Regions from separate parts of the Rhizobium atlanticum genome, predicted to be linked through region 3. Evidence: predicted binding sites of a transcription regulator. Region 3 holds the regulator's gene; each other region holds the start of a gene.
What was found. The regulator LexA, encoded in region 3, represses DNA repair genes until DNA is damaged. The targets are predictions, from matches to a motif close to TGTTCNNNNTGTGTTCNG.

Region 1 (10,024 bases), on a different contig from region 3:
GAGGAAGATCTTCTCGACATGCTCGGCGAGATCCGCCAGCTCAATCCGAAACCCGGCAGCGGTTTCGAGACGGGCGTTTCCGAAGCGATCATGCCCGATGTCGTCGTCAGGCCCTCCGCTGAGGGTGGATGGCTGGTCGAGCTCAACCCGGATACGCTGCCGCGCGTGCTCGTCAATCAGTCCTATTTTTCCCGCGTGACCCGGAACGGCGAAGATCATGCCTTCCTTTCCGAGTGCCTGCAGAGCGCCAACTGGCTGACCCGCAGCCTCGACCAGCGGGCAAAGACCATCATGAAGGTGGCAAGCGAGATCGTTCGCCAGCAGGATGCCTTCCTGCTGCACGGTGTCGACCACTTGCGGCCGCTGAACCTGAAGACGGTGGCCGAGGCGATCAAGATGCATGAATCCACCGTCAGCCGCGTCACCTCGAACAAATATATGCTGACGCCGCGCGGCCTCTTCGAACTCAAATATTTCTTCACCGTGTCGATCGGCGCGGTCGAGGGCGGCGACAGCCATTCGGCCGAGGCCGTGCGTCACAAAATCCGCGCGCTGATTATGCAGGAGAGTCCCGACGCGGTGCTCTCCGATGACGATATCGTCGACATGCTGAAGAAGGGCGGTGTCGATCTCGCCCGCCGCACGGTCGCGAAATACCGGGAAGCGATGAACATCGCTTCCTCGGTGCAGCGCCGCCGCGAGAAGCGGGCGCTCGCCAAAGTCGCGGGCTTCTGACGCAGCAGCACGCTTCGATCTGGATCGAAGCATCCACCTTCCAAATTGGCCTATTTCTCCCGCGTCTTGAACGAAGATCGATGTGCCTATGACGCCGCAAAAGCCGAACCTTACCAGAGAACTTGTCCTGCTTTTGGTGCTTGCGACCCTCTGGGTTCTTCCTACACCTTTATCAAGATCGGGGTCGAAACGATCCCGCCGGTGACCTTGATCGCGGTGCGCACACTGATCGCCGGCGCCATTCTGCTGGCCGTGCTTCGCCATCGGCATGTCCGCCTGCCGCGCGATCGCGCGACATGGCGCCTGTTCGTCGTTCAGGCCTGCCTGAACAGCGTCTTTCCTTTCACGCTGATCGCCTGGGCGGAGCAGTCCGTCGATGCCGGACTGGCGGTGATCCTGAATTCGGCGACGCCGATTTTCACCTTCCTGCTGACCGTGTCGATAACCCGCCATGAGCCGGCGACGGCGCGAAAGCTTTTCGGCGTCGTCTCCGGGCTTGCCGGCATCTGCCTCGTCATCGGCGTCGAAGCGCTCGGCGGTCTAGGCGAAAGCCTGATGGCGCAACTCGCCATCATCCTGGCAACCATCTGTTACGCAGGGGCCGCGATTTTCAGCAAGAACTTTAGAGGCCTCCATCCTGCCGTGCCGGCGGCCGGTTCGCTGATCTCGGGCGCGGTCATTCTGATGCCTGTAAGCCTGCTCGTCGACCGGCCCTGGGGGCTCGATCCCTCGGCCGCATCGGTGCTGGCGCTGCTTGCCCTTTCTGCCTTTTCGACGGCACTTGCCTTTACGATCTATTTCCGCCTCGTTCAGACGCTGGGTTCGGTCGGAACCACGTCGCAAGCCTATCTCGGTGTGCCGATCGGTGTGGCGATCGGTATCGTCTTTCTCGGCGAGAGGCTGAGCCCGACGGCGTGGATCGGACTGGTCTGCGTCATTCTCGGTGTCATCGCCATGACGATGCCGCGCGCAACGCAGGCACGAAGCGCGGGAGCTGATGAAGGGAAAGTCGCCGGAAGGCTCCTTCCGTAGGAGATTTGCTACACCTTCTGCGAGCACGCCCGGAGCTGATTCGGCGCCCTATTGACTTTCCGGCAACCTCTGGCTAGAAGCCCGCCGCAATCGTCGCCGTGAACGGCGTTTGAAGTTATCCCCATCATCCCAAGGGCACCGAGGACCGCAGGCCTACGCCGATCTTGCTTGAGATTGCGCGAAGTGCTTGGATGAACCCGAGGCTTGGCGTAAACTGATACCCGCAAACGACCATAAGAAGGGAAACTCCATGAGTGTGCGTGTATCCGGGAAACATATGGAAATTGGTGAATCCTTCCGCCAAAAGATCGAGGACCAAATTGGAACGGCCATCACGAAATACTTCGATGGGGGGTATTCCGGCCAGGTGACCGTCGAAAAGGCGAGTTCTCGTTTCTCGGCAGACTGCAAGCTTCATCTCGACAGCGGGGTGGTGCTTCATGCCGCCGGCGAAGCGACGGATCCGCAGCTTGCTTTCGACGCCGCTTCCGAACGCATCGAGAAACGCCTGCGTCGCTACAAGCGCAAGCTGAAGGACCACCATGCCGGAAACCACCTGAATGGCTTTGCAGAAGTCTCCTATACGGTCATGGACTCCGTTCCTGATCACGAGGATGAAATTCCCGACGATTTCGCCCCGGCAATCGTCGCTGAAAGCACGAAGCAGTTGAAGACCATGTCCGTCGCCACCGCCGTGATGGCGCTCGACATGACCGACGAGCCGCTTCTCCTGTTCCGCAGTCCCGGCAAGGAACATCTGAACATCGTTTATCGTCGGCACGACGGAAATATTGGCTGGATCGATTCGGCCAATATCAAAGGCTGAGATCAGAGTGGTGAGCGGCGGTATCGCCGCCGCTCCTCGCATCAACTGATCCCGGCGACAGAAGGAAAAAGAAATGGCATTGGCAGATTTGCTCCATCAGGATGCGATCATTCCCGCCCTCAGAGTAAATTCCAAGAAACAGTTGCTTCAGGAATTGGCGGCAAGAGCCGCGAGGATCACCGGGCTCTCCGAACGGGAGATCTTCGACGTCATCCTGCAGCGCGAACGCCTGGGTTCGACCGGCGTCGGCAACGGTATCGCCATTCCCCACGGCAAGCTGGTGAACATTCATTCCATCGTCGGCATCTTTGCCCGGCTGGAGCAGCCTGTCGATTTTGAAGCGCTGGACGACCAGCCCGTCGACCTCGTTTTCCTGCTGCTTGCGCCGGAGGGCGCCGGCGCCGACCATCTCAAAGCCCTGTCGCGCATCGCCCGCGTCCTGCGCGATCAAGACCTGGTTGCAAAGCTGCGGGCCACCGATTCCGCCTCGGCGATCTACGCCTTCCTCAACGAAGAGCAGACGTCGAACGCTGCTTGAGCTGCATAATCCCTAAATGAAAAAAGGCGCCTGATTTCGCAGGCGCATTTTTTATTTACCCAGGGCTGAACGGTCAGAACTCTTCCCAGTTATCCCGAGCCACGGCGGCCGAGCCATGCGATTGAGGTGTGGTGCGGCGGGTCGCCGGCGCGTGGCGGACCACAGGAGCGGTTGCCAAGTGCGAGGGGGCCGCAGCCGGCGCACGCATCTGCCTCGCCACGGAGGCGAGCGCGGTCGCGTTGGCGGAACCGGACACCCTGAAGCGCGTGGCGAGCGTCTTCAGCGTCTGCGCCTCATCGTTGAGCGCCACGCTGGCGGCGGTCGCTTCCTCCACCATCGCCGCATTTTGCTGCGTCACCTGATCCATCTGGTTCATGGCCTGGTTGATTTCCTTCAGCCCCACCGCCTGTTCGCTGGCCGATGCCGAGATCTGCCGGATGAGGCTGTTGATGCCCATCACCTGTTCTGCGATCTTGTGCAGCGTCCCGCCGGCGCGCCCGACGAGATCGACGCCTTCCTTGACCTGGACGGCCGAGGTGTTGATCAGCGTCTTGATCTCCTTGGCGGCAGTGGCCGAACGCTGCGCGAGTTCACGCACTTCCTGGGCGACGACGGCAAAACCCTTGCCGGCTTCGCCGGCGCGAGCCGCTTCGACGCCGGCGTTCAGCGCCAGCAGGTTCGTCTGGAAGGCGATCTCATCGATGACGCCGATGATCCGCGATACCTCCGTCGAAGACTGCTCGATCCCTTGCATGGAGGCGATGGCCTTCTGCACCACTTCGCCTGATTTCTCGGCATCCTGGCAGGCGAGATTGACGTTGTCGGCAGCCGTGCGGGCATTCTCGGCACTGGAATCGACCTGGGCGGTGAGCTCGTTGAGCGCTGCCGCCGTCTCTTCCAGGCTTGCTGCCTGCTGCTCGGTACGTTTGGCGAGATCGGAAGCGCTGTTGCTGATCTCGCCGGTGCCGGCGCCGATATTGACGACGCTGAGATTCATCGTGTTGATGGTCTCTTCGAGGCTTGCAAGCGCGGCATTGAAATCCTGCTTCAGTTTGCCGTATTCGCCGGGGAAATCTTCGGTGATGCGGTAACCCAGATTGCCCTGAGACAATTCCGAGAGGCCGGCGCCGACGACCGAGACGATGCGACGCTGCAGCGACACCGATTGCTGCCGTTCCGATTCCGAACGGCCGCGCTCGGCCTCTGCGGCCTGTCGCTGGTGGGTGGCCTCGTCTTCGAGGCGCCTGGAGTCGGCGAGCTTGAAGCGGAACCCTTCGAGTGCCTTTGCGACCGAACCGACTTCGTCGGTACGGTCCTGGGCCGCGACGGGTTCGGCATATTCGCCGTCGCTGAGCGTTTTGACGCTGGCGACAAGGCTGCCGAGCGGCCTCTGCACGAGCGAGCGGACGGCGAAATAGAGCGCCAGCATCACCGCGCCGAGCACGATCAGGCCGGTGGCGATCATCATGTAGGTCTGATCCTGCACCGGCGCGTTAATCGCGGTGTGCGGGACGTCGACAAGCACGACCCAGGTGGCGTTGACACCGGGGACTTTGAATGGATAGACGACGCGGTCGAAAGGATCGAGGCCGTCATAGGTGAGGTTTCGGACGAGGCCGGGCTGCTTGTTCGACAGCGCCGCCTTGACGACGTCGGCGCCTTCGCCGTCATATTGCTTGGTCATCAGGTCGGGGACCGGCGCGACGATCCAGTTGCCGGCCTGCGAGAGCAGCGTCACGCGGCCGGAGCCGAAGGGGTGCAGCGCCTGAAGCTTATCGGTCAGCGACTTCAGCGAGATGTCGACGCCGCCGACGCCGATCATCTTGCCGCCCGACATGACAGGATAGGCAATGGAAGTCAGCAGCGTCGGTACGTCGGTTCCCTCGGCCATGTAAGGCGTGGTGATCGCGCCCTTGCCGCTGTCGGCAGCAAGCTTCCACCACTCAGCGGTATAATCATTGTCGAAGGTCGAATACTGGATGCCGCCATCCTTGGTTTTCGACCAATAGGGCGTGAAGGCGCCGTTCTTGTTGGTGCCTTCGTCATTGTTGTTGGCAATCTGGGTCGTCTTTCCGTCCAGCGCACCAAGCTGCTCGCAGAACCAGCTGCCGAAGGCGAAGGCATTCTGTTCCAGATTGGCTTTCAGCACGTTGATCATGCCCTTGCGATCGAGCGACTTTCCATCGTGGGCTCGGCCGATGACGCCTGACATGCTGCGGGCAGCGCTGGCGAGTTCGCCGACATTGGCGGCGATCTCATTGGCGATCGACTTTGCCTCGAGATTGGCTTGATCCATGGTCAGCATCTGAACGCGATCCCTGGTCTGGCCGATGAGGAAAAAGTTCGAAGCGATGAGAACAAGCGCGATGGCAATGCCGGTGATGGCGATAAGTTTCGCCGCAAGCGATTTCATGCGAAAAATGAACATGGGTTCCTCAGGCAAGGATGCGCCGAACGGGCATTCTTCGGCGCAGGAGCGAAGGCATGGCACCGTCATGGAGCAGCCGCATCAGCCGCGGATCCGCACATGCGACGATCCGGCGATCGCTGGGAGGATCGCCGGAGACCTGTTAAATTTAAATGAAACTTAAGTGGTTATATGAGCAAAACCGCAGAAATCTCCTTTAAAATTGAAGGACATCTGCCGACGTTTCGCAGGCAGGCCAGGCTATATTCTGTCTGCGACTTCCCCACTCAAAGGAATCGACGGTTGCGCGCCTGATTTGAGGCATGCGAGCGAACCGGCGACGGCCGCGCGGCGCAGCGCTGTCGGAAAATCAAGCCCGTCATCGAGGCTGGCGGCGAAATAGCCGCAGAAGGTGTCTCCCGCTCCGACCGTGTCGACAGGATCGATCGCCAGCCCCTGCGCTCTTGAGAGGACCCCGTCACGAATGGCGATGACGCCATCGCCGCCGAGCGTCACGATCAGGGTCTGGCCGGTTTCATGATGCAGGCGGACAAGCGCTGCCTCGCGCGCTCCTGCGTCCATGCCGTCCTGTCCGGCAAGTCGCTCGAACTCAGTCTCATTGGCAATGACGATATCGGCGAGGCGTCCGAGACGCGGCGCATCGGGAATCAGTGGGGCGAGGTTGAGGATGCTGGTGATGCCCTTGGCGCGTGCGGCCGAGAGCGCGCGTTCGACGGCCGCGACCGGCACCTCAAGCTGCAACATCAGTATGTCGCCTTCGTGCATGCGGCCGATCGCGGTTTCCGCATCGGCGGGCGCGACCAGGCCGTTGGCGCCCGGCACCACGGCAATCATGTTCTCGCCGTCGCCGCCGACCAGGATCAGCGCCGTTCCTGTGGGACCGTCGATATGCTTGACGAGGGAGAGATCGGTTCCCGCTTCATCGAGCAGGGCGAGCGCATCGGCGGCGAAGCCGTCCTTGCCGACGGCGCCGGCCATATGCACATAGCGGCCGGCGCGGCGGGCTGCCAGCGCCTGGTTGGCGCCCTTGCCGCCGGCGGCCGTGGCAAAACCGTTGCCGGCCACCGTTTCGCCGGGCTTCGGCAGTCGCTCGGTCGTGGCGATGAGATCCATGTTGATGGATCCGAAAACTGTGATCATCAGGCTGTCCCGTCTTTTGGAGCATGCCAATGACATCATGCTCCTGCTATTTCATGGGTCGAGACACTGCCCGAAGCGGTCACTCCTCGTCAACCACCCGAAGCTTGAGAAGGCCGGTACGGCTTTCCACGGATTTGGCCGGGACCTCGCCGTCGCGGGCAGGCTTTGCGTCGCCGCCTGCCTCGAATTCCAGCGCCCCGATCTTGGCGCCGCGTTTGGTGAGCTTGTCGGCTGACGTGACCACCATGTCGATATCTTTCTGCGCCATAGCGAAATGGCCCTGCAGCTTGCGCACCCGCTCGTCGAGGCGGCCGAGATCGTCCATCAGGAGCGCCACCTCGCCCTGGATCAGATGCGCCTGCGCCCGCATGCGCTGGTCTTTCAGCACCGCCTGGATGACCTGGATCGACAGCATCAGCAGCGATGGCGAGACGATAACGATGCGCGCGCGGTGTGCCTTCTGCACCAGGGCCTCGAAGTTCTCATGGATCTCCGCGAAGATCGATTCCGACGGCACGAAGAGAAAAGCCGTCTCCTGGGTTTCCCCCTGAATCAGATATTTCTCTGAAATATCCCGGATATGAATCTCCATGTCGCGGCGGAACTGCTGGCTGGCGATCTTGCCGGCCTCGGGGCTGGCTGCGTCGCGGATGGCGTTCCAGGCTTCGAGCGGGAACTTTGCATCGATGACGAGCGGCGGCGCGCCGTTTGGCATGCGGATCGTGCAGTCCGGCCGCGAACCGTTCGAGAGCGTCTGCTGGAATGCATAGGCGCCCATCGGCAGGCCGTCCGAGACGATCGTCTCCATCCGTGACTGGCCGAAGGCGCCGCGCGTCTGCTTGTTCGAGAGAATCGCCTGCAGTCCGACCACGTCCTTGGCGAGCGTCTGGATATTGTTCTGCGCGGCATCGATGACCGCCAGCCGCTCCTGCAGGCGCTGCAGGTTCTCATGCGTCGATTTCGTCTGCTCGGTGATCGTCGAGCTGACGCGCTGCGACATGCCGTCGAGACGCTGGCTGATTGCCTGGTTGAGCTCGCTCTGACGCGCGCCAAAAACCTCGGCCATGGCCGTGATGCGGCCCTGCATCTCCGCCTGGATCTTCAAAAGCTCGGCCATGCGCGCCTCGCTTTCGCCAGCCCGCAGGCTCGCCTCCTCCGCCTGCTCGCGGCGGAGGCTGGCGCTGCGCAAGAGAAGGATGATCACCAGAAGCACGAAGGCGACAAAAACGCCGCCGGCAAGCGCCAGCATGGCCGGACTCAGCGAGGCGTTGGAGAGGGCGAGCGATTCGGAATGAACGGTCATGCCGCAACCATAACAGAAGCTGCGGCAATACATAGATCAAAACGTGAACGAAATCCTCTGTCGCCTTTTTCCTCACCGATGCAGAAAATCGCCCCCGATTTAACCATTGCTCAACCATATTCGCCAAAATCTGTGCCGCAGAATTCCCTCCAGCGCCGTTGCGCCAAGTACAGAGATTTCCATGACATCCCAGCAGACCGACAGTGCACTCAGGCAGCGCCTCGATTTCATCGAACTGGACGAGGCGGCGCGCCGGTCGATACGGGATCTCAGCCCCGTCATATCAGAGCTAATCGGCGGTGCCCTCGACAAGTTCTATGCCAAGATCGCCAAGACCCCCGCCGTCTCAGGCTTTTTCGCCGACAAGAACCATGTCGCTCATGCCAAGAAGCGGCAGCAGGATCATTGGGGCAAGCTTGCAGGCGGCGCCTTCGACGAAACCTACGTCGACGGCGTGACCGCGGTCGGGCGCACGCACGCCCGCATCGGGCTGGAGCCGCGCTGGTATGTCGGCGGCTATGCCCTGGTTCTGTCCGAGCTCGTCAAGGGCATCATGGAGAAGCAGTGGCCGTCGGTCTTTGCGCGCCAGCAGGGCAAATTGCTCGCCGAAAGGCTGTCGGCGGTCATCAAGGCCGGCATGCTCGACATGGATTATTCGATCTCGGTCTACCTCGAGACGCTTGAAGCCAAGCGCCAGGCTCTGGAAGAGCAGCGTGCCCAGGCCGAGGCCGATCAGGCGATGGCGCTGGAGCAGCTGCGCCGCGGTCTGGAGGCGCTGTCGAGCGGCGATCTCGAGGCCACTCTGCCATCCGGCCTGCCCGGTAATTTTCGGCAGATGGCCGAGGATTACAACCGTGCCGTCAAGGCGCTGCGCCATTCCTTCGCATCGGTGCGCGACACGTCGGGCCATATCATGAATGGCGCCGACGTCATCTCCAATGCGACCAACGATCTCGCATTGCGCACTGCCCAGCAGGCGGCCGGCGTCGAGGAGAGTTCGGCTGCCCTGCAGCAGCTTTCCGTCAGCGTCGGCCAGACCGCCGCCAATGCCGAGAAGGCTTCGGACGCCGTACGCGAGACGCAGCAGAAGGCGAAGAATTCGGGCGAACTCGTCACCAGCGCCGTGTCGGCGATGGCCGGTATCGAGAAATCCTCGACGGAGATTTCCAAAATTATCGGCGTCATCGACGAAATCGCCTTCCAGACCAATCTTCTGGCGCTGAACGCCGGCGTTGAGGCGGCGCGCGCCGGTGATGCCGGCAAGGGTTTTGCGGTCGTCGCGCAGGAAGTCCGTCAGCTCGCCCAGCGCACGGCCGATGCTGCCAAGGAGATCAAGAACCTGATCTCGCAGAGTTCGAGTCAGGTTAACGAGGGTGTCGGCATCGTCTCGAGCACCGGCGAGGCGCTGAACGATATGATCAGCCGCATCGATATCATCAACCGCTTCGTCGCCGATATCGCCGCCGCCGCCCGCGATCAAGCGATCGGCGTCAACGAGGTCAGCGTGGCGATCCGCAGCATGGGCGAAATCACCCAGCAGAATTCCGGCATGGTCGAGCGCACGTCGGCGGAAACCCGCCGCCTCAAGGACGAGGTGGACCAGCTGATCGAGCTGTTGCGCCGCTTCCGCGTCCGTTCGGAAGGCCACGCCGTCGTCGGTGCCCGCCGGGCGGCCTGATTCAAATATGGCGAAATTCCGGGCGGGTATGCAAAAAAGCGTCTTCCCCGCCCGCCGGATAATTCCATAGCGGGAAAAGATGGGTTATGGGAACGCCCATGACCATCAAGCCACTCATCATTCTTCCCGACCCCATTCTCCGTCAGCTCTCCAAGCCGATCGAGCGTGTGGATGCCGACCTGCAGCGCCTTGCCGACGACATGCTGGAAACCATGTACGACGCGCCGGGCATCGGCCTCGCCGCAATCCAGATCGGCGTGCCGCGCCGCATGCTGGTCATTGACGTCTCCCGCGAGGGCGAGGAAAAGCAGCCGCAGGTCTTCATCAATCCGGAGATCGTCAAA
Region 2 (10,024 bases), on a different contig from region 3:
TTCAAGGCCTTTATCGCCCGCGGCAATGTCATGGATCTTGCAGTCGGCGTCATCATCGGCGGTGCCTTCGGCGGCATCGTCAAATCACTGGTCGACGACCTTATCATGCCGATCGTCGGCGCCATTTTCGGCGGCTTCGACTTTTCCAATTACTTCCTGCCGCTCTCGTCGGCCGTCAACGCGCCCACGCTTGCTGCCGCCCGCGCCCAAGGAGCGGTGTTCGCCTATGGCAGCTTCCTCACCGTGCTCATCAATTTCCTGATCCTTGCCTGGATCATCTTTCTGATGGTCAAGGCCGTGAACTATCTGCGCCTGCAGGTCGAGCGCCAGGAAAAGACCGCACCGGAAGAGCTGCCGGCGCCGCCGGCCGACGTCCAGCTGCTGACCGAGATCCGCGATCTGCTGGCCAAACGCCCGGCCGTCTGATCGGTCTTCGGCCCGCTGTCGGGCGGGCCGTCATTCATCACGAAAATCGATATGCCATCACTTGTTATCATGGGATTTACCGGCGCAAATCCGCTATGAAGGCGGAAACCGGAGATATGCATGTCGATCGTGAAAAGCCTCAGCCCGCGCGCCATAGCGGCGCCCGAAAGCGGGATCGTCGAAGTCGTCAATTATGCCCGCGGCCGCGAAGGCTTGTTGCCGCTCTGGGTCGGTGAAGGCGATCTGCCGACCCCCGACTTCATCAGCAGGGCGGCGATGGAAGCGCTTGCATCAGGCGAGACCTTCTATACCTGGCAGCGCGGCATTCCGGAGCTTCGCCGGGCGCTGTCGGATTATTACGACAGGCATTTCGCCGTCCGCCTTCCGGCCGAGCATTTCTATGTCACCGGCTCCGGCATGCAGGCGATCCAGATCTGCGTGCAGGCGCTGACTTCGCCTGGCGACGAATTCGTTTATCTCACCCCCGCCTGGCCGAATATTGCCGCAGCCCTCGACATAGCAGGTGCCCGCTCCGTCGGCGTCCCGCTGCAGTTCGAAGGCGGCAAATGGACGGTCGATCTCGGGCGTGTCGAAGCCGCCATCACATCCGGGACCAGAGGCATCTTCATCAACACCCCTTCCAACCCGACGGGTTGGACCGCGACGAAGAAAGATCTCGGCGATATCTTGGCGCTCGCCCGCAAGCATGATCTCTGGATCATGGCGGATGAAATCTACGCGCGCTATTACTTCGCCGGCGGCCGCGCCGCCTCGTTCCTCGACGTGATGGAGCCGAACGACAAGATCGTCTTCGTCAATTCCTTCTCGAAAAACTGGTCGATGACGGGTTGGCGCGTCGGCTGGATCGTGGCACCCCCCGAAATGGGTCAGGTGCTCGAAAATCTCATCCAGTATTCGACCTCAGGCGTGGCGCAGTTCATGCAGAAGGGCGCCGTCGCAGCCCTTGATCAAGGCGATGATTTCGTCGCCGCCAACATCGCCAAGGCGGCGCGGTCGCGCGATATCCTCTGCGATGCGCTGATTGCCACCAATCGCGTCGAAACGCTGAAGCCGGACGGCGCGATCTATGCGTTCCTGAAGATCGACGGCGTTGCCGACAGCCGCAGCGCCGCCATCGATATCGTCGACAAGACAGGCGTCGGCCTTGCTCCCGGGGCTGCCTTCGGCGCCGGCGGCGAACTCTTCCTGCGTGCCTGTTTCCTGCGCGACCCCGCCCAGGTGGCGATCGCGGCCGAGCGGCTCTGCGACTATATCGTCAAGCGCTGAGAGGGCGCGGGGCACACCGTGCGGGACGATTTCGTGCCGGAATCGGCCGATCGATAAAACTGTAGCGAAGAGCGAAATCGGCCTCTAACCACGACTCTAAACATACCCGTTCAAAAGACTAACAACGGCGCCGTGATAAGAAAATTGGAAAGAAAACCGGCGCCTGATGCCCCTGCTTATAAATTGAAGCGGGGTGTGGGGCATGGCGGTTTTGGTGACGGGCGGCGCCGGATATATCGGCAGTCACATGGTTTGGGCGCTCATCGATGCCGGCGAGGATGTGGTCGTGCTCGACCGTCTCTCCACCGGCTTCCGCTGGGCGGTGGCGCCGGAGGCGCGTTTTTATCTCGGCGACGTCGCCGACCCAGACATCCTGAAGAAGATCTTCATCGAAAACGACATCGAGGCGATCATCCATTTCGCCGGCTCCGCCGTCGTGCCGGTGTCTGTCGCCGATCCGCTCTCTTATTACGACAACAATTCCGGCAGGACCCGTGCGCTTCTTTCCGCCTCGATCAGGGCCGGCATCCGCAACTTCGTCTTCTCCTCGACGGCCGCCGTTTACGGCCAGCAGCAGAGCGATCTGCCGGTGAAGGAAACGGCTCCCCTCAACCCGGAAAATCCGTACGGTCAGTCGAAGCTGATGACCGAACTGATGCTGCGCGATGCCGCCGCCGCTTACGATTTCAACTACGTCGCCCTCCGCTACTTCAACGTCGCCGGTGCTGACCCGCACCACCGCACCGGCCAGTCGACCTCCGGCGCCACGCACCTCATCAAGGTTGCCTGCGAGGCAGCGCTCGGCAAGCGCGACAGCGTCCATGTCTACGGCATCGACTATCCCACCCATGACGGCACCGGCGTGCGCGACTACATCCATGTCAGCGATCTCGCCGATGCGCATCTGAAAGCGCTGCAGCACCTGCGCAGAGACAAGGGCCCGCTCGTCGCCAATTGCGGTTATGGCAGCGGCTATTCCGTGCTCGACGTCTTGAACATGGTCACCCGCCTACACGGGCATTCCTTCAAGATCCACATGGCGCCGCGGCGCGCCGGCGATTCGGCAAGCGTCGTCGCCGACGCTTCGCTCGCCCGGCAGGTGCTCGACTGGAAGCCCCGATACGACTCGCTTGAGACCATCGTCCAGAGCTCGCTCGATTGGGAACTCTTCCTGTCGAACAGAAACGTCGACGACCTGCACAGCATCCACCGGGCACTTGCCGCTGCATCCTTCTGAGCGATGTCTATGCGAGCCGCTGCGAAGCCGCAGCGTCAGCCCGGGGGTCCCTGTCGGCCTGAGCAATCGATCGGTGCCGGGCCGGAAATGCTCTGGAGCGATGGCGCATCCTCGTCTATGCATGGTGCAGCAGATGAGGTGAACCATGCAGCACGGCGAAGTGATCATCGAACGGCGGGGCACTGCCGGCATCATCCGGCTCAACCGGCCGCGGGCGCTGAACAGTCTGACGCTGCCGATGATCCGCGCGCTCACGGAGGCCCTTCATGGCTTTGCCTTCGAATCCGATGTGGCAAGCGTCGTAATCACCGGCGAAGGCGAACGCGGCTTCTGTGCCGGCGGTGATATCCGTGCCTTGCATGAAAGCGCCCGCGCCGGTGATGATCTCTCCGGAACCTTCTGGCGCGAGGAATTCCGCCTCAACCATAAGATTGCCGTCTATCCCAAACCCTATGTCGCGCTGATGGACGGCATTACCATGGGCGGCGGCGTCGGTCTGTCCTCACACGGCCGCCATCGCATCGTGACCGAGCGTACGCGGCTTGCCATGCCCGAAACCGGCATCGGCTATGTCCCCGATGTCGGCGCCACATGGCTGCTGCCCAAGGCACCCGGCGAAGCCGGAACATGGCTCGGCCTGACCGGACTCGACATTGGTGCTGCGGATGCGATCTATGCCGGTCTTGCCGATGTTCAGATCGCTTCGTCGCGGCTCGACGCGGTGATCGATGCTCTTTGCGACCTGCCGCGCGCCAGCGCGTCAACTGAAGTCGATGCCCTGCTGCAGGGATTTTCCGAGCCACTGGGGGAAAGCCGCTTGCGGCAGAACGCCGATATGATCGACCACACATTTTCCTTCGACAGCGTCGAGGAAATCCTCGGGGCTCTCGCCAAGGAAGAGGGCGAGTTTGCCTCCGAGACGCGCCGGGTACTGCTCAGCCGGTCGCCGACCAGCCTGAAACTCGCTCTGCGGCTGCTGAGGGCCGGCCGGCGCAGCGCTTCGCTCGCTGAATGTCTTCGCCGCGAACTCGGCGCCTGCCTGCAGATGCTGGATAATCCCGATTTCTTCGAAGGCATCCGCGCCGCTGTCATCGACAAGGACCGCAATCCGAAATGGTCACCGGCATTAGTCGAGGCCGTGAAGACGGAAACGGTCGAACGTTTCTTGGAACCGGCCGACCCGCCGCTTTCACTCTGACGCTATCATCCTCTGAACGCCGAATGCGCGGGACCGTGCGTCGGGTGAGAGCCTTTTGCTTCCTGTTGCCAGTCTCTTCAATACCAAATCTCCGGCGCGACACGCCGAAACCATAGGCCGCCCTGTCCTAAAGCCTAGCTTTCTCTCTCCCTTGACCCGATCGACCGCCAGATACGCTTCGGCATAGTGTCCGCGACGTGACCCATACGGACATCTCTCGATCAAAACAGGAGCGCATCATGTCGCAGGCAGAAGCAAGAACCCGAACGACTGGTCAGCAGGAGCCTGGCAGTCCGAAACATGAAGAATTGGTTCCGTCGCGCTACGCGGTACGGACCGGCGAAATCGAAGTGCTGATCATCAGCGATGGTGTGCTGCCGCTTCCAACCGCGATGCTGGGACATAACGCCGACGCGGCCGACCGGGCGGTCTGGCTGGATGATATGTTCCTGCCGCGGGACGCTTTCGACTGGGCGCTGAACGTGGTCCTGGTGCGCAGCGGCGGCCAGACCATCCTCATCGACGCAGGCTTGGGGCTGGATCCGGACTTGAACTTGCCGCGCGCGGGTCAGTTGATCAAGCGACTGGAAGGCGCCGGCATCGATCTGGCATCCGTGACCGACGTGGTGCTGACGCACCTGCACATGGACCACATCGGCGGGCTGCTGGTCGAAGGGGTCAAGGACCGACTGCGCCCAGACCTCAGGATTCACGTGGCGGCTGCCGAGGCGAAGTTCTGGGAAGCGCCCGATTTCAGCCACGTATCCATGCCGCCCGGCTTCCCTGACGCGCTCCGTGCGACGGCAAAACGTTTCCTGAGCGAGTATGGCAGCCATCTGACGCTGTTCGACGAGCAATCCGAGGTGGCGCCTGGTGTGGTGGCCCAACGCACCGGCGGCCATACTCCCGGACATAGCGTGGTCCGCCTGGCGTCCGGCGGCGACCGGTTGACATTCGCAGGCGACGCCATCTTTGCGGTCGGGTTCGAGCACCCCGACTGGTACAATGGTTTCGAACATGATCCCGAAGAAGCGGCTCGTGTCCGCCGCGATCTTTTGCAAGAGCTGGCGGCGACCGGTGAACAGCTGGTAGCCACGCACCTGCCGTTCCCGTCCGTCGGCCGGGTGGCGGTGGACGGCGAAGCCTTCCGTTGGGTGCCGGTCTTCTGGGACTATTGAGCGCCGAACCAAAGAGCGTTGCATAGAGCCAATCTATGCAACGCGATCTATCGCCACATGCCGCGCATGCGGGCGCCGACGTCGATGCGCACCTGGCGCGCTTGCGCCTGAGCGGCGGCTTCCGACTTCACCTGCGGCCAGCTGCAGGCCTCGAAAAACTGCAGCAGTGTCGCGGGAATAAAGCGGCTGCGCGAAGCATAGACGTGCCGGTCGCCCTGGGCGTTCTGCCCATAGGTGAAGAAACGTTGCGGCACGACGAGGTCGAGACCGTCCCGGGCGCGCGTCATCGCCACGTAGAGCAGCCGGCGCTCCTCCTCGATCTCGGCGGTGGTGCCGACCGCAAGATCGCTCGGAATGCAGCCGTCGACGACGTTCAGCATGAAGACTTTCGTCCATTCCTGGCCCTTGGCGGAATGGATGGTCGACAGGATGAGATAGTCCTCGTCGAGAAGCGGCACGCCGGCTTGATCGCTGGTCGCATCCGGCGGATCGAGCGTGAGCTCGGTGAGGAAACGTTCGCGGGAGGCATAACCCCCGGCGATCTGCTCCAACTGCAACAGATCGGCCTGCCGTGTCGAAGCGTCCTCGTGCAGCCGCTCCAGATGCGGCGCATACCATTGCCGCGCCAGCTCGATTTCCGCCGGCCAGCCGGCCTTGCCGGATTTCAGCTCCTGCAGCATCGAAACGAAGGCGGTCCAGTCCTCGCCGGAGCGTGGCGGCGCTGGCATAGACGCCAGAGCAGACAACGGGCTCGCATCCTCGGCCATCAGATCGAGCGCCTTCTGCGCCGTCGACGGCCCGACGCCCGGCAGGATCTGCATCAGCCGGAAGCCCGCCACCCGGTCGCGCGGATTGTGCGCAAAGCGAAGCGCGGCCAGCATGTCCTTCACATGCGCGCTGTCGAGAAACTTCAACCCGCCGAACTTGACGAAGGGAATGTTGCGGCGGGTCAGCTCGACCTCCAGCGGCCCGCTGTGGTGGGCGGCGCGGAAGAGCACGGCCTGCTGCTTGAGCTTCAGGCCTTCCTCGCGATTGTCGAGCACCTTGTCGGCGACATAACGCGCCTGCTCGGCCTCGTCCCGCACAGAAACCAGGCGCGGCCGCTCCGCCGATTGCCGCTCGGTCCAGAGATTCTTGGTGAAGCGCTCGGAGGCGAGATCGATGACGGCATTCGCCGCCGCCAGGATCGGCTGCGTCGAGCGGTAATTGCGGTCGAGGGTGACGATATCGGCGGCCGGGCTGAAGGCGGCGGGAAAATCGAGGATATTGCGAACCGTCGCCGCACGGAAGGAATAGATCGACTGCGCGTCGTCGCCGACGACGGTCAGCCCCTGTCCCTGGGGCTTCAGCGCCAGAAGGATCGAGGCCTGCAGCCTGTTCGTATCCTGATATTCATCGACGAGCACATGGTCGAAGCGGCTGCCGATATCCTCGGCAATCACGCTCTCGCCGACTATCTGCGCCCAGTAGAGCAGGAGGTCGTCGTAATCGAGCACGTTCTGAGCCTGCTTCGCCTCGACATAGCAGGCGAAAAGCTCACGCAGCTGTTGCTCCCACGCCGCGCACCAGGGAAAGGCGTCGCGGAGCACCTGGTCGAGCGCGGTTTCCGAATTCACCGCCCGGGAATAGATGGCAAGGCAGGTGCCCTTGGACGGAAAGCGGCTTTCCGTCTTTGAGAAGCCGAGATCGTGCCGGATGAGGTTCATCAGATCGGCGCTGTCTTCGCGGTCGTGAATGGTGAAATCGGCATCGAGGCCGATCTGTTGGGCATAATCGCGCAGCAGCCGCGCGCCGATGCCGTGGAAAGTGCCGGACCAGTTGAGCGCATCGGCCATGATGCCGGCATTCGAACCCAGCACATCACGGCAGATGCGCTCGACGCGCCGCGCCATCTCGGCGGCCGCCCGGCGCGAGAAGGTCATCAGCAGGATGCGGCGCGGATCGGCGCCCTTGACGATCAGATGGGCGACGCGATGCGCCAGCGTGTTCGTCTTGCCGGAGCCGGCGCCGGCAATGACCAGCAGCGGCCCGGCAATATGACTGCCGTCGGTGAGCGTGCCGTGCTCGACGGCCATGCGCTGCTGGGGATTGAGCTTTTCGAGATACATCCAGCCGTCCGGTCGGGCTCCCGCAGAATCACTGCGAGAAGATTAGATGTTCCTTGAATGTTCGCGATTTCAGCCGCTGTCAAGTCTGCGGCGCGGCGATCCTCAATCGGGAAAATCCGGTCCCACCTCGCGCCGCACCAGTTTCAAGCTGCGGTCCGGCTGAAGAATATAGGTTTCCTCCACGCGCTGCCCCGTCTCATTGTAGAACTGATTGTAGACGGCGCTGCCGATCGGGGATTTTGTGAGCTTGGTCCGTGGCTGGCCGCCATAGGTGATGCTCCCGGGAATGGGTTCCAGCGCCGGGCTATCAGCCGAGGAGCAGCCGGCCAGCAAAACCGCGGCAACAAAGGCGGGCAGAAGCACTTTCATCGTCGTCATCCCTCTTTTCGAACCGAATATGGAAGGCGTAGCCTCCTTCGCCAAGGGCTGCCTGCCCGCAGCCCTCTTGAAGGTTTCGTGCGTCGGCGCGGCGGTGTCGACGGGCGGCCTAGATAGCGGAAGCATCGTCGGCCGAAGCTATGTGCATAGCCGCCTGTTGCGGCGCTGAGGGAACCAAGTGAGCCCCCACGTGTTGAAATGCCGGACCTGAAACGCTGGAGACCATCATGCAGTCGCTTCTTCGCCTCTGGGCAACGACCTTGATTATCGGTTGCGGTGTCTTTGCCGGCTCCGCCTATGCCTCACTCGAAACCGGCACGAATTATTCCGCCCTTCCGAAGGACCAGATCGCTCTCAACGAATACACCGAGACGGCCGCGTGCAAGCCGGCAGAGCCGCACTATCTGCCGTCCTTCATTCGCGCGGCGGACGGTACGATCATCGGTGTAGGCTATCTCGAGGTGGAAAATGAAGGCGGGGCGGACTGCTGAAAATCCGATCTGCTCGAACGAGGCTCGCCTGCTTTTCCGGTGACGAGCCTCTGACCATCATCATGATGGCTGCCTGTTTTCTATCGAAGCACCTGTCCCAGGCGCAACGCCTTTTGCGCCAAAACCCGGCGCCTGCTGGATGCAAGGTTAAGCAAAAATTAGACAATGTATCGTTCCGGCACGTCATGCCGATCAAATCGACAATAGCCGACGGCCTTGCTAGTGCAGCTTCAGTTTCGCCTCTTCGGCCGCCGCCAGGAACTCGGCTCTCGCCTCCTCCACGCTCTTGCGCCCGTCGAGCGCTGCCCGGCAGGTGCTGCGCGCCTTGATATAATGAAGCCCGCGCGAACTCGGCCAGAAATCCGCTAGGCATTTCAACGCATCGAACGGCCCGGTAACCGTTCGCGCATCGGCATCTTCGAAACCGACCGTGACCGGGCTGTTCCATCGTTCAGTTGCCATCGATACTCCTCCAAGATTGTCGACAGAAACAGGATGCTGCGCCTCCCATTCTCAGGACGGACGCCGCCATGGTAGGCATTCTAGCGCGATTTTTGCCGTCAACAATGGTGAATCGTTTGTTGCTGATCAGGCCACTGCCAGCTTGAGTGACGCGGATCGCCTGGGTGTGCGCGACCGGAGCAATTTTGAGTAGTCGCAGATAAGTTGTATGCCGCTAGCGCGATGCTACCGCTACCGTGTTCGGAAAGCTGGGGGCTCGACATGGGTTTCGATCGAAATTTGATTCAGGCTGCTTTTCTCTCAGTGGCGCTGGCACTGCCGGCGTTCGCCGGCGGCGCAGAGATGTCAGCCGAAGAGGCCTTCCTGGCGCGTATACACTCTGACGTCCTCCCAAGAATGCAGCTGGAATATCTGCAAACCGCCGTCAGTCAGTTTGTACACGCGATCGATATCGCTGCCTTTCGCGCACGCTTGATGCGCGAAGAGGCATTACAGCAATGGTATGTCGAGGACATCTACGATGGAGTGCCTGTGAGGGTAAATGCCGAGCTTCTTGACAGATGGGCCCTGTCGCCATCCATGCCCTATCGTCTCGAAACTGATGTTCCCGATTGCGCTCACGGTAGCGTGCTGCTTCCCACTTGTCCCTAGCGCTCATCGAGCGCAGACGTAATAATGTCCGCTGCTGAAAGAAAACTGGTGCTGCCGAGTGGGATTGAACCACCGACCTCACCCTTACCAAGGGTGTGCTCTACCACTGAGCTACGGCAGCAGGACCAGATCCGCGTGGAGCCGGGCGGCTCAATTGCGGGAACGGGGCGGCTATTGCCACAGCTTGACGACAAGCGCAAGCCGCAAAATCCAACTTCGCGTGGATAGAGATGCAAGGGACTTTTGGATCGGCGCGAATTCGGCTAATTCTGTTGACATGAACGACAAGACCGAAGCCGGCCAGAAGAGCCGTAAAGAGGCGATCGAGGCACAGGCGAAACTGCGCCGCGAGCGCGCCGCCGAAAAGCTCAGGGAAAATCTTTCCAGACGCAAACAGCAGGTGCGTGCCCGCCGTTCCGGCCAGGCCGACGAAACTAACGGGCTGCCCGCCGCAAAAATGGACGAATCGTAATGTTCCGTCCCTGGCGAATTGAAGCCTCTTCATAAATCCCCTAAACACCTCACTCCTTCTTTCAAGGCAGAACTTTCAGGAAGTAAGCGCACATGGATCGTATCAGAATTGTCGGCGGTAATGAGCTGAATGGCAT
Region 3 (10,024 bases):
CGAATTCCTTCTTGAGGTCGGCAAAGACCTCCATGCCCTTTTCCAGGCCGATGCCGCGTTCAGCCGAGAGCGAGGTACGGTTCGCCTTGTCGAAGGAGCTCTTGTAGACGAGGCCAATGCCGAGCTTGCCGCAAAGCTCCTTCAGCGTGCCGGCGACCATGAAGGCGTGATCCCGGCTCTCCATCTGGCATGGACCGGCGATCAGCGACAAGCGGCCAGTATTGGAAAAAGCGACCTGGCCTTCGCCTTCGCCGATCCTGACTTCGGAATTCGTGTCGGTGCTCATCGTGTTTCCTCGAAGGCGAAGAGCGCACCCTGCCCGGGCGTGGGCTTCACCAGAATGCGATTGTTCTTGCGTGTGAATGTGATCCCGTTAGCACCCAAATGCGCTTCTGTCACGGCAAGATCGATGACGTTGAAGAGGATTGCCCGCCCCCGCAGGCCGCGATCGGCTGATGAGACAGCGGTCTCGAAATAGGCCTCCAGCCCTTCCGGCGTCATCAAGCTGATCTTTGCATTCGATGCCGCGATATTCATGCCGAAACCGGTTTTCTCCACCGCCGCCTGCCCAATCGCGAGCCCGACGAAGGCGGCGAATGCCGCCGGGTCCGGTGCACAAAGTGCGATCTCGGCAATGCCGATCACGCCATTGGCGTGCGTCTCCAGCGCGGCGCGATCTGTAGGGAACGAAGTGATGCGCTGGCAAGTAAAGAGAAAGAAATCGGGGGCGCGCAAATCAGCTGCAAAGGCCAGCTTAAAGCTGCCGACGCTCTCCGAACCGTCCCGCATCCGCATCGGCCGGCTGAACTGCAACATCTCACCGGCGCTCGCGCCGTTGCTGACGAAGCGCTTATGATCGAGGTCGGCATCCTCGCTGAGGAAGGCCAGCGCAGAAAGTCCCTCCTCGCCGCAGCGGAAACGGAAGGCGCGATTGCGGGCGATGAAGACGTTGCCCTGGCGGGCCGCTGCTTCGCTCTCGTCGACACTCGCCACGCCAAGCGGCTCCAGATAGGTCTTGTCGGCGAAAAAGACGCAGGCATTCTCCGTTCCGAAGGGATGGCGCGCATCGGCGGCGACGGTGAAACCGAGCTTGCCGAGCCTCTCACGCGCCAGATCGATATTGACCACGGGCAGCACGACATGATCCAGCGGGTGCGACCTGGCGGAATGCGCGTTCATGAATATCCCTCCTGAAACCGGCAAGAGATGTGCGACAGCACCTCCCTCAATGCAAGACATGTGCGCCAATCCAGCAAATGAAAATAAAAATCTCCGCGAGTTGACGTGAACTTTTACGGAAATTTAGCTACTTGCGGAACACATATGGAACATATAGTGTCCGTTCTGGATTTGTTTCAATCACGGGGTCTGACGTCGATGCTCACGCGCAAACAACAGGAGCTTCTCCTTTTCATTCATGAGCGCATGAAGGAATCCGGCGTTCCTCCCTCTTTCGACGAAATGAAGGATGCCCTGGATCTCGCCTCGAAATCCGGCATTCACCGCCTGATCACGGCGCTTGAGGAACGCGGCTTCATTCGCCGCCTACCGAACCGCGCCCGGGCGATCGAGGTGATCAAGCTTCCGGAGGCCTATAACCCCAGTCTTCAGCGTCGCGGCTTTTCGCCGAGCGTCATCGAGGGCAGCCTCGGCAAGCCCCAGCCGGTCGCCGCCCCCGCTGCGCCAAAGCCGGTCGCCGACAATGGCAACTCCGTCTCCGTGCCGGTCATGGGACGTATCGCCGCCGGCGTTCCGATCTCGGCGATCCAGAACAACACCCACGATATCGTCGTTCCTGCAGATATGCTCGGCTCCGGTGAGCACTATGCGCTGGAGGTCAAAGGCGATTCGATGATCGACGCCGGCATCTTCGACGGCGACACCGTGATCATTCGCAACGGCAGTACCGCCAGTCCCGGCGATATCGTCGTTGCCCTCGTCGATGACGAGGAAGCAACGCTGAAGCGTTTTCGCCGCAAGGGCGCCTCGATCGCGCTCGAGGCCGCCAACCCGGCTTATGAGACCCGCATCTTCGGGCCCGACCGCGTCAAGGTGCAGGGCAAGCTCGTCGGCCTCATCCGTCGCTATCACTGACGCCGGATGGGCTGGAATCGGTAAAACGATCATTGCGCCAATCATAGGCGCGATGGCGCATCCATGGTCGCGACAAAGCATCGAAGGCGGTGGTGACCTCCAGGCCGGCATCGGCGAAGCGCAATTCGAGCGAACCGGTCCTGCGCAGCGTCTCGCCGGTGAAAAGCGTGCCGCCTGAACGGCAGCTGTTGAAACGCAGACGGACCGAGGTCACGACGATATCGGCCGTATCGCAGGCCGGGCCGAGATAGGCGGCATTGTCGATGACGGTGACGGTGACGATATTGCCATTGCCAAGTCTTGATGTGCACCAAGCCTTCTTGACGCAGGAAAAACGGTTTGCTTCACCGCCTGCGGCGGCTGCCCGCATCGCTGCACTCGCTTCGTTCTGCTGATCGCGGGAAAGCCTGACACGGCGGTCTTCTCCTTCCGGCGGAATGGCCGGACCATCCAGCATCTTCGGCGGATCATGTGTCGGCAGCACCAGCGCTCTCTGCCACTGGTCGAATATGAAATCCGGCGGGTTTTCACGGTTGGAAGCTATTGCCTCAGCCGCGACGACCGCAACCAGACTGCCATCCTCCGAAATCACCAGATCCGGCGGCCGGGGAACCGGCAGAAGCAGCACGATGAGCGTCGAGATGGCGATGATCGATGTGCCGACGTGGCGCAGCCGAGTGCGCAGCAGCGTCAGCAGCAGAAAGCCTGCCACCGCCACTGCGAAATACCAGCCGGGCAAGCGGCCGATGCCGATATCACCGCCCCAGCCGGACACCGTCTTGGCAACCGCAATCACCAGATCGAGGCCGAATCCGACGACCTTCCAGAGCGGAGCGTCCAAACCGAAAGGCATGAGCAACATCGCCAACAATCCGGCCGGCATGACGATGAAGGAGATAATCGGCATCGTCGCAAGGTTTGCCGGCAGGCCGTAAGCCTTCAGGCGATGAAAATGCTCAATCGAAAACAATGCGGTGGAAAAGCCGCCGATCAGCGAGGTCAGGAAGACGCCGCCGAAGAAACCGGCGACGGCAACCACCGGCCTGATGATCGGCAGTTTCAGAAAAGCGTTTTCGCGGACACGCCTGTCCTTCCACAACTGATAGCCCGATACCAAGGCCAATGTGGCGGCAAAGGACATTTGAAAGCTCGGTCCCAATACTTCCGAAGGTGAAATGGCGATGATGATGAGCGCGGAGAGAACGACATTGCGCAGGCTGATCGACGGCCGGTCGAAGAAGACGGCAATCAGCATGATGGCCATCATGATAAAGGCGCGCTCGGCCGAAACCCCGAAACCGGAGATCAGGTAATAGGCGGTGACGGCGATGAGCGCGCCGGCAGCGGCGATCTTCTTTGTCGGATAGGCTTGGGCGACGCCGGGAAAGAGGCTGAGCAGCATCCGAAAGCCGACGAAGAAGATGCCAGCCGACAGCGCCATGTTGAGGCCAGAGATCGCGACGATATGGGCAAGGCCGGACTGGCGCAGCGCCTCCGTCGTCGCGTGCGATATGGCGCGCCGTTCATCCGTCACCAGGGCAGCGGCAAAGGCGCCGGTATCACCGGGCAGGATCGATCTTATGCGGTCGCCGATGCTGCTGCGCAGTTGGTAGAGCCATTCGAGCAGGGCGTCCGCCGTCGACCTGACCGCCTGCGGGCCTGCCTCCAAGTCGAGTTTCTCCGGCGCACCATAGAAGAAACCGTTGGCGCCGATGCCGTCGAATAGGCACCGAAGGAGAAGTCGTTGAGCGCGGGAAGTGCGGGGCCCGCCGGCGGCGTCAGACGTGCCTTGCCGGTAATGATGTCGCCGATCTCGGAAGGCGCATCGGCGCCCCGGACGATCGCGGTGATGCGTCTCGGCGGCCGTTTCAGCTCCGGCGCCTCGGTGCCGGCGACGGCAAGAATGTAGCGCCAGCGCCCGCGCCCGTCGCCTTCCCGCCGTTCGACGCGGCCAGTCACCGTCGTCGTCACGGATGAATCGAGGATCACCGTCGAAGCCCGCCAGCTCTCGAACTGAGCTGAGAGCATGCCGCCGGCGAAAAGTGCCAGCGCCATGAAACTTGCGCGCAAGGCCGGTCGGCTGGGATCGGTGAGGAAAACCGCGGCCGCCGACACCAGCAGGCAGAGCAGCGATGCAACGAGGGGAACATCCGATGCCGCAAGAAACCAGAATGCCGAGCCGGCTCCGAGGAAGACCGGCGAGAACAGCAGCAGGCGGCCATGATCGGCCTCTTCGCCCAGCATGCGGGCCCCGGCACGCAGCGATTGCCCGGCGGTGGCGAGCAGCCGACGATGCAATGGGGTCTGCGACTGTGTCCTTACCGATTGAGTCACCACCGCAGGCGCAGGAAAATCTGGCGGATCGGCAAGGCCGACGCCCGCTTGCGGCCGCAATTCGGCTGTGGTCGTTTCCTGCATGCCCCGCCCAAGATCACCCGCCAGGCGCTAACAATGCAACCTTCAAGCAAATCCGGCAAGGATAATCGATTGAAATACGAGGGAAAATCGTAAGCGGCAAAAGGCCAGTCGAATCATCGGCTTCCGCTATGCGTGCGGCTCATCGCTGCGGTGCCTAAAAGGTGATGCCGCAATGCACAAAATGCCGTCACGGTAACTTGGCATTAGCGTCACGATCATATAGCTATCGGAAAGGACGCTTAACCCCTATGGCGCTTTTGTGGCGCCACCGACATTTCGGAGGACAGCATGACGGATCAAAGCGCTACAATAAAAATCGGTGACAAATCGGTTGACCTCGCCGTTAAAAGCGGCACGATCGGCCCGAGCGTCATCGACATCGGTGCCCTCTACAAGAACACCGCTTCCTTCACTTACGATCCGGGCTTCACCTCGACCGCATCCTGTGAATCGAAAATCACCTATATCGACGGTGACGAAGGTGTGCTGCTGCACCGCGGCTATCCGATCGAGCAGCTGGCCGAGCACGGCGACTTCCTCGAGGTCTGCTACCTCCTGCTCTACGGCGAACTGCCGACGGCCGCGCAGAAGAAGGACTTCGACTATCGCGTCACGCACCACACGATGGTGCATGAGCAGATGAGCCGCTTCTTCACCGGCTTCCGCCGCGATGCACATCCGATGGCCGTCATGTGCGGCTGCGTCGGCGCACTGTCGGCCTTCTATCACGACTCCACAGACATCACCGATCCGCACCAGCGCATGGTCGCCAGCCTGCGCATGATCGCCAAGATGCCAACGCTTGCCGCCATGGCATATAAATACCATATCGGTCAGCCCTTCGTTTACCCGAAGAACGACCTCGACTATGCGTCGAACTTCCTGCGCATGTGCTTTGCCGTCCCCTGCGAGGAATATGTGGTCAATCCGGTGCTTGCCCGCGCGATGGACCGCATCTTCATCCTGCATGCCGATCACGAACAGAACGCCTCGACCTCGACCGTCCGTCTCGCCGGTTCATCGGGCGCCAACCCGTTCGCCTGCATCGCCGCCGGCATCGCCTGCCTATGGGGCCCCGCGCACGGCGGCGCCAACGAAGCAGCGCTCAACATGCTGACGGAAATCGGCACGGTCGACCACATTCCGGAATATATCGCCCGCGCCAAGGACAAAAACGATCCGTTCCGCCTGATGGGCTTCGGTCACCGCGTCTACAAGAACTACGATCCGCGTGCCAAGATCATGCAGAAGACGACGCATGAAGTGCTCGGCGAACTCGGTATCAAGGACGATCCGTTGCTGGAAGTGGCGATGGAGCTGGAGCGCATCGCGCTCACCGACGAATATTTCATCGAGAAGAAGCTCTATCCAAACATCGACTTCTACTCCGGCATCACGCTGAAGGCGCTGGGCTTCCCCACCACCATGTTCACAGTGCTCTTCGCCCTTGCCCGCACCGTCGGTTGGATCGCGCAGTGGAACGAGATGATCGAGGATCCAGAACAGCGCATCGGCCGTCCGCGCCAGCTCTATGTCGGCGAACCCAAGCGCGACTACATCCCGGTTTCGAAGCGCTGATCGCTTCAGAGCTCAAAAAGAAACCCGGTCAGGAATGGCCGGGTTTTTTCTTTTCCAAAACGTCGAGAAGGATTTCGGCGGCCTGTTCACCTGGCGGCTTTTCCGTCTGCATGCGCTGCCAGATGAGCTCGTAGCCTTCCTTCATGGCCTTCAGCTGATAGGTATCGGCCGACAGCCTTTCCATCCAGCGTGCAAGGCTTGCGCCGCGGACGACATCGTTCAGATATTCCGGCACGACCGGGTAATCGGCGATCAGATTCGGCAGCGCGCCGGTCCAGGTCTTGATGCCCGATGTCAGCATGCGCATGATCCAGTCGACCTTATAGGCGGAGACGACGGGAACGTCGGCAAGTGCGAGTTCGAGTATGACGGTTCCAGACGCCGCCATGGCTGCATCGGCCTCGGCAAAGGCTTTCCATTTTGCTTGCGCGCCGACGACGATCTCCGGCTTTACCGCCCATCCCGCCGTCATTTCGCGGACGAGCGCTTGCCTGTGCATTACGGTCGGCAGAATGAAGCGTGTCTGCCCATTACGGGCGACGATTTCATTCGTGGCGACCTCGAAATAAGGCAGAAGCTTCTGGATCTCGGAGGAGCGCGAGCCGGGAAGAAGCAGGATCGGGCCCTTGCCTGGCTTCCTTCCCACGCGCAGGCGACGTGTCTCCAGCAGCGCTGGGTCGGCGACCAGACGATGCCCGACATATGTCGTCGCCGGCCCATTGAGGCGCTGCATGGCTGCCGGTTCAAAGGGCAGGACGGCAAGCACGTGATCGACATAGCCGAGCATGCGCGTGGCGCGATATTCCTTCCAGGCCCAGACGCTCGGACAGACATAATTGACAACAGGCAGATCGGGCAACGCGGTGCGCACGCGCTTGGCGACGCGATGGGTGAAATCGGGACTGTCGATAATGACAAGGATATCCGGCTTTGCAGCGACGATCTCAGCCGTGGTGCGACGGATCAGGGCAAACAGCCTTGGCAGCCGGCTCAGCACCTGGGTGATGCCCATGATCGACAGCTCGGAAAAATCGAACAGGGATTTCAAACCTTCCGCCTGCAGCCCCTCGCCGCCAACGCCGACAAGCTCCACCGGTCCGCTGTAAATCCGCTTGAGCCCCGCTATGAGATCGGCCCCGAGCAGATCGCCCGACACTTCTCCGGCAATGACCGCGATCTTCAGCGGCGTCCCGTTCATTCGACCCCCCATGCCGGCAGACCGCGATCGATGCCGCAGACGAACAATCGAGCCTCGTCGGCGGCGCTGATGACCGCGGCCCGATCAAGCACCAGTGAGCGACCGGCTTCGATTGCGATGCCGGCAAGGCCGGCTTTCGCAGCGTTCAGGATCGTCGCAACGCCGATCGCCGGCAGGTCGGCGCGAATATCCTGTTGCGGCTTGCAGAGCTTGACGAGCACGCCGCGGCGGCGCGGCGAGATCCGTCCGGCGGCCCTGAGGCCGGCGACACGGTCCAGCATCTCATCTGTGCCCTCAAGTCCTTCCAGCGCGACGACGCGCCCGCCGATGCTGACTGCACCCTGCCCGACATCCAGCCGGCCTAGCGTCTCGGCGGCATCGGCGGCCTGGCTGATATCGTGCCGATCTTCCTTGCCGGGCGCGGCGGCGCCAAGAGGGCCAACGGAGACGAGCAGGTCGGGGGCGATCTCGTGGGCGCCGACGACGCGCCGGCCGTTCCCCTCGATCAGCCGGATCACCATCTGCAGAACCGTGTCGTCGCCGCCGGAGAGCAGTGTGCGAATGGCGGCCGGGACCTTCATCAGAATGCGCAGCGTCGGACGGACCTCGCGCCATTCCGGCCGGCGGCGCACGCTCCCCGACATCACAACACGTCCGATGCCATAGCGGATGAAGAGACCCTCAAGGGCGGCGAAATCGCCGATGCCGACAACGGCGTGATCATAGCCTTCCCAGCGTGGCTCGCTCTCGTCCTTCAGCGCGATGATTACAGGATCTTCGCCTGCCGCGCGCGCGGCTTCGGCGACATAGGAAGGCAGAAGGCCACCGCCGGCAATGATCGCCAGCCGGCCCGCAGCGGTGTCGCCTGTTAAAGCCACGGACTAGCCCTTCTGCCCCCGCGTCGGGGAGGACAGGGCGCGGTCGCTCTCGGCTGCAATGAAGTCGAGGATCTGCACAACCTGCTCGCAATCGGCATATTCCTCGCGGATCGCGGCGGCGTTTTCGCGCACGGAGCCCGTTCCTTCGAAAATCGCCTTGTAGGCCCGGCGCACCCGGTGGATGACGGCGCGGTCGATGCCCGCCCGCGTCATGCCGACGACGTTGAGGCCGCCCAGCAGACCGGGATTACCGTTCAGCATGCCATAGGGAATGACATCGTAACTCACCGCCGACAGGCCGCCGACGAAGGCGTGGCGGCCGACGCGGGTGAACTGGTGAACCGCCGAGCCGCCGCCCAGGATAACGCGATCCTCGATAACGACATGGCCGGCGAGCATGACGTTGTTCGACATGATCACATGGTTGCCGACCCGGCAGTCATGCGCGACGTGGGAGTTGGCAAGGAAAAGGTTGTTGTCACCAACGATCGTCTCACCGCCGAAATCGGCCGTGCCGGTGTTCATCGTGACACCTTCGCGGATTGTGCAATTTGCACCGACCGTCAGCGTCGTTTCCTCGCCGCCGTGGTGCACGCTCTGCGGATCACCGCCGACGACGGCCATTGGGAAGATGCGTGTGCCCTTGCCGATAACGGTGCGGCCGGTGACGATCGCATGCGCCAAGAGCTCGACATTCGCACGCAGGACGACATGCGGCCCGACATGGCAGAAAGGACCGATTTTGACGCCCTCACCGATCGTAGCCCCGTCTTCGACGACAGCCATCGGATGAATACGGGCGCTTTCGGCGATATTGCTCATGCCTGATCCTTACGAACGATCATCGCGCCGATGTCAGCTTCGGCGACAAGTGCGCCGTCAACCTTGGCGTCGCAATGGAATTTCCAGATATTGCCGCGTTGCTTGTTCTTCTTGACATGGAATTCGACGCGGTCGCCGGGCACGACCGGCTTGCGGAAGCGCGCATTCTCGATGGTCATGAAGTAGACGAGGTTCCCGGTCTGACCTTCTTTCTTGGCGCAGATGGCACCCGCCGTCTGCGCCATGCCCTCGATCAGCAAAACCCCGGGCATAATCGGCGCTTCCGGAAAATGGCCGGTGAAATGTGGTTCGTTCACAGTGACGTTCTTAATGCCGATCGCCGTGTTGTCGCCGTCGATCTCGATGATCTTGTCGACCATCAGAAACGGATAGCGATGCGGCAGCAGCTTCATGATCTCGGTAATATCAGCCGAAGAAAGCGTCGTCGTGGCTTCCTCAGTCATTTTGCTTGCCTCCAGGGTTCCTCCCGCGCAACTTGGATTTCGATACCTGTTGCGCTGCCTCTCTCAGATAGTCCTTTAGCGGACGTGCAGGTACACCGCCATATTGTCCGCCCGCGGCAAGGTCGGTCATGATACCGCTTTTGGCAGCGATCTGCACGCCATCGCCGATCGTCACATGCCCTTTGATTCCCGCTTGGCCGCCGATCTGCACGCCATTGCCGATTTTCGTGCTGCCGGCGATGCCGACCTGCGAAACGATAGCGCAATGGCGGCCGATCTGGACGTTGTGGCCGATCTGGACCTGATTGTCGATCTTGGTTCCCTCGCCGATCACCGTGTCGTCCATGGCACCGCGGTCGATGGTCGTGTTGGCGCCGATCTCGACATTGTCCTGGATGATCACCCGGCCGATCTGAACGATCTTGATCATGCCGCGCGGACCCGGTGCATAACCAAAACCGTCCTGGCCGATCCGAACGCCGTTGTGGATGATGACGCCATTGCCGATCAGCGCACAGAGAATGCTCGCTCCAGCCGCAATCGAACAATCCCGCCCGATCTTGACATTCGGA

Region 1: the regulator LexA is predicted to act here: its motif matches at 8,035-8,052, upstream of PH551_RS03580 (DNA recombination protein RmuC).
Region 2: the regulator LexA is predicted to act here: its motif matches at 7,482-7,499, upstream of PH551_RS13490 (ATP-dependent helicase).

The regions. Positions count from the first base shown of each region.
Region 1 is NZ_JAQJCJ010000002.1:233,243-243,266, reverse strand. It holds partial or broken gene rpoN (RNA polymerase factor sigma-54) at 1-735, shown strand, start outside; partial or broken gene PH551_RS03605 (DMT family transporter) at 824-1,767, shown strand; gene hpf (ribosome hibernation-promoting factor, HPF/YfiA family) at 2,018-2,593, shown strand; gene ptsN (PTS IIA-like nitrogen regulatory protein PtsN) at 2,667-3,131, shown strand; gene PH551_RS03590 (methyl-accepting chemotaxis protein) at 3,205-5,559, opposite strand; gene PH551_RS03585 (ribokinase) at 5,800-6,699, opposite strand; gene PH551_RS03580 (DNA recombination protein RmuC) at 6,779-8,002, opposite strand; gene PH551_RS03575 (globin-coupled sensor protein) at 8,184-9,680, shown strand; gene def (peptide deformylase) at 9,779-10,024, shown strand, end outside.
Region 2 is NZ_JAQJCJ010000008.1:54,216-64,239, forward strand. It holds gene mscL (large conductance mechanosensitive channel protein MscL) at 1-426, shown strand, start outside; gene PH551_RS13470 (pyridoxal phosphate-dependent aminotransferase) at 547-1,713, shown strand; gene galE (UDP-glucose 4-epimerase GalE) at 1,916-2,950, shown strand; gene PH551_RS13480 (enoyl-CoA hydratase/isomerase family protein) at 3,096-4,148, shown strand; gene PH551_RS13485 (MBL fold metallo-hydrolase) at 4,388-5,326, shown strand; gene PH551_RS13490 (ATP-dependent helicase) at 5,374-7,434, opposite strand; gene PH551_RS13495 (hypothetical protein) at 7,537-7,803, opposite strand; gene PH551_RS13500 (hypothetical protein) at 8,040-8,303, shown strand; gene PH551_RS13505 (DUF982 domain-containing protein) at 8,523-8,765, opposite strand; gene PH551_RS13510 (hypothetical protein) at 9,027-9,416, shown strand; tRNA gene PH551_RS13515 (tRNA-Thr) at 9,463-9,537, opposite strand; gene PH551_RS13520 (hypothetical protein) at 9,694-9,888, shown strand; gene murA (UDP-N-acetylglucosamine 1-carboxyvinyltransferase) at 9,981-10,024, shown strand, end outside.
Region 3 is NZ_JAQJCJ010000009.1:8,285-18,308, forward strand. It holds gene kdsA (3-deoxy-8-phosphooctulonate synthase) at 1-286, opposite strand, end outside; gene PH551_RS14425 (VOC family protein) at 283-1,179, opposite strand; gene lexA (transcriptional repressor LexA) at 1,378-2,094, shown strand; partial or broken gene PH551_RS14435 (ComEC/Rec2 family competence protein) at 2,075-4,338, opposite strand; gene PH551_RS14440 (hypothetical protein) at 4,315-4,605, shown strand; gene gltA (citrate synthase) at 4,801-6,090, shown strand; gene lpxB (lipid-A-disaccharide synthase) at 6,119-7,288, opposite strand; gene PH551_RS14455 (LpxI family protein) at 7,285-8,166, opposite strand; gene lpxA (acyl-ACP--UDP-N-acetylglucosamine O-acyltransferase) at 8,170-8,988, opposite strand; gene fabZ (3-hydroxyacyl-ACP dehydratase FabZ) at 8,985-9,452, opposite strand; gene lpxD (UDP-3-O-(3-hydroxymyristoyl)glucosamine N-acyltransferase) at 9,445-10,024, opposite strand, start outside.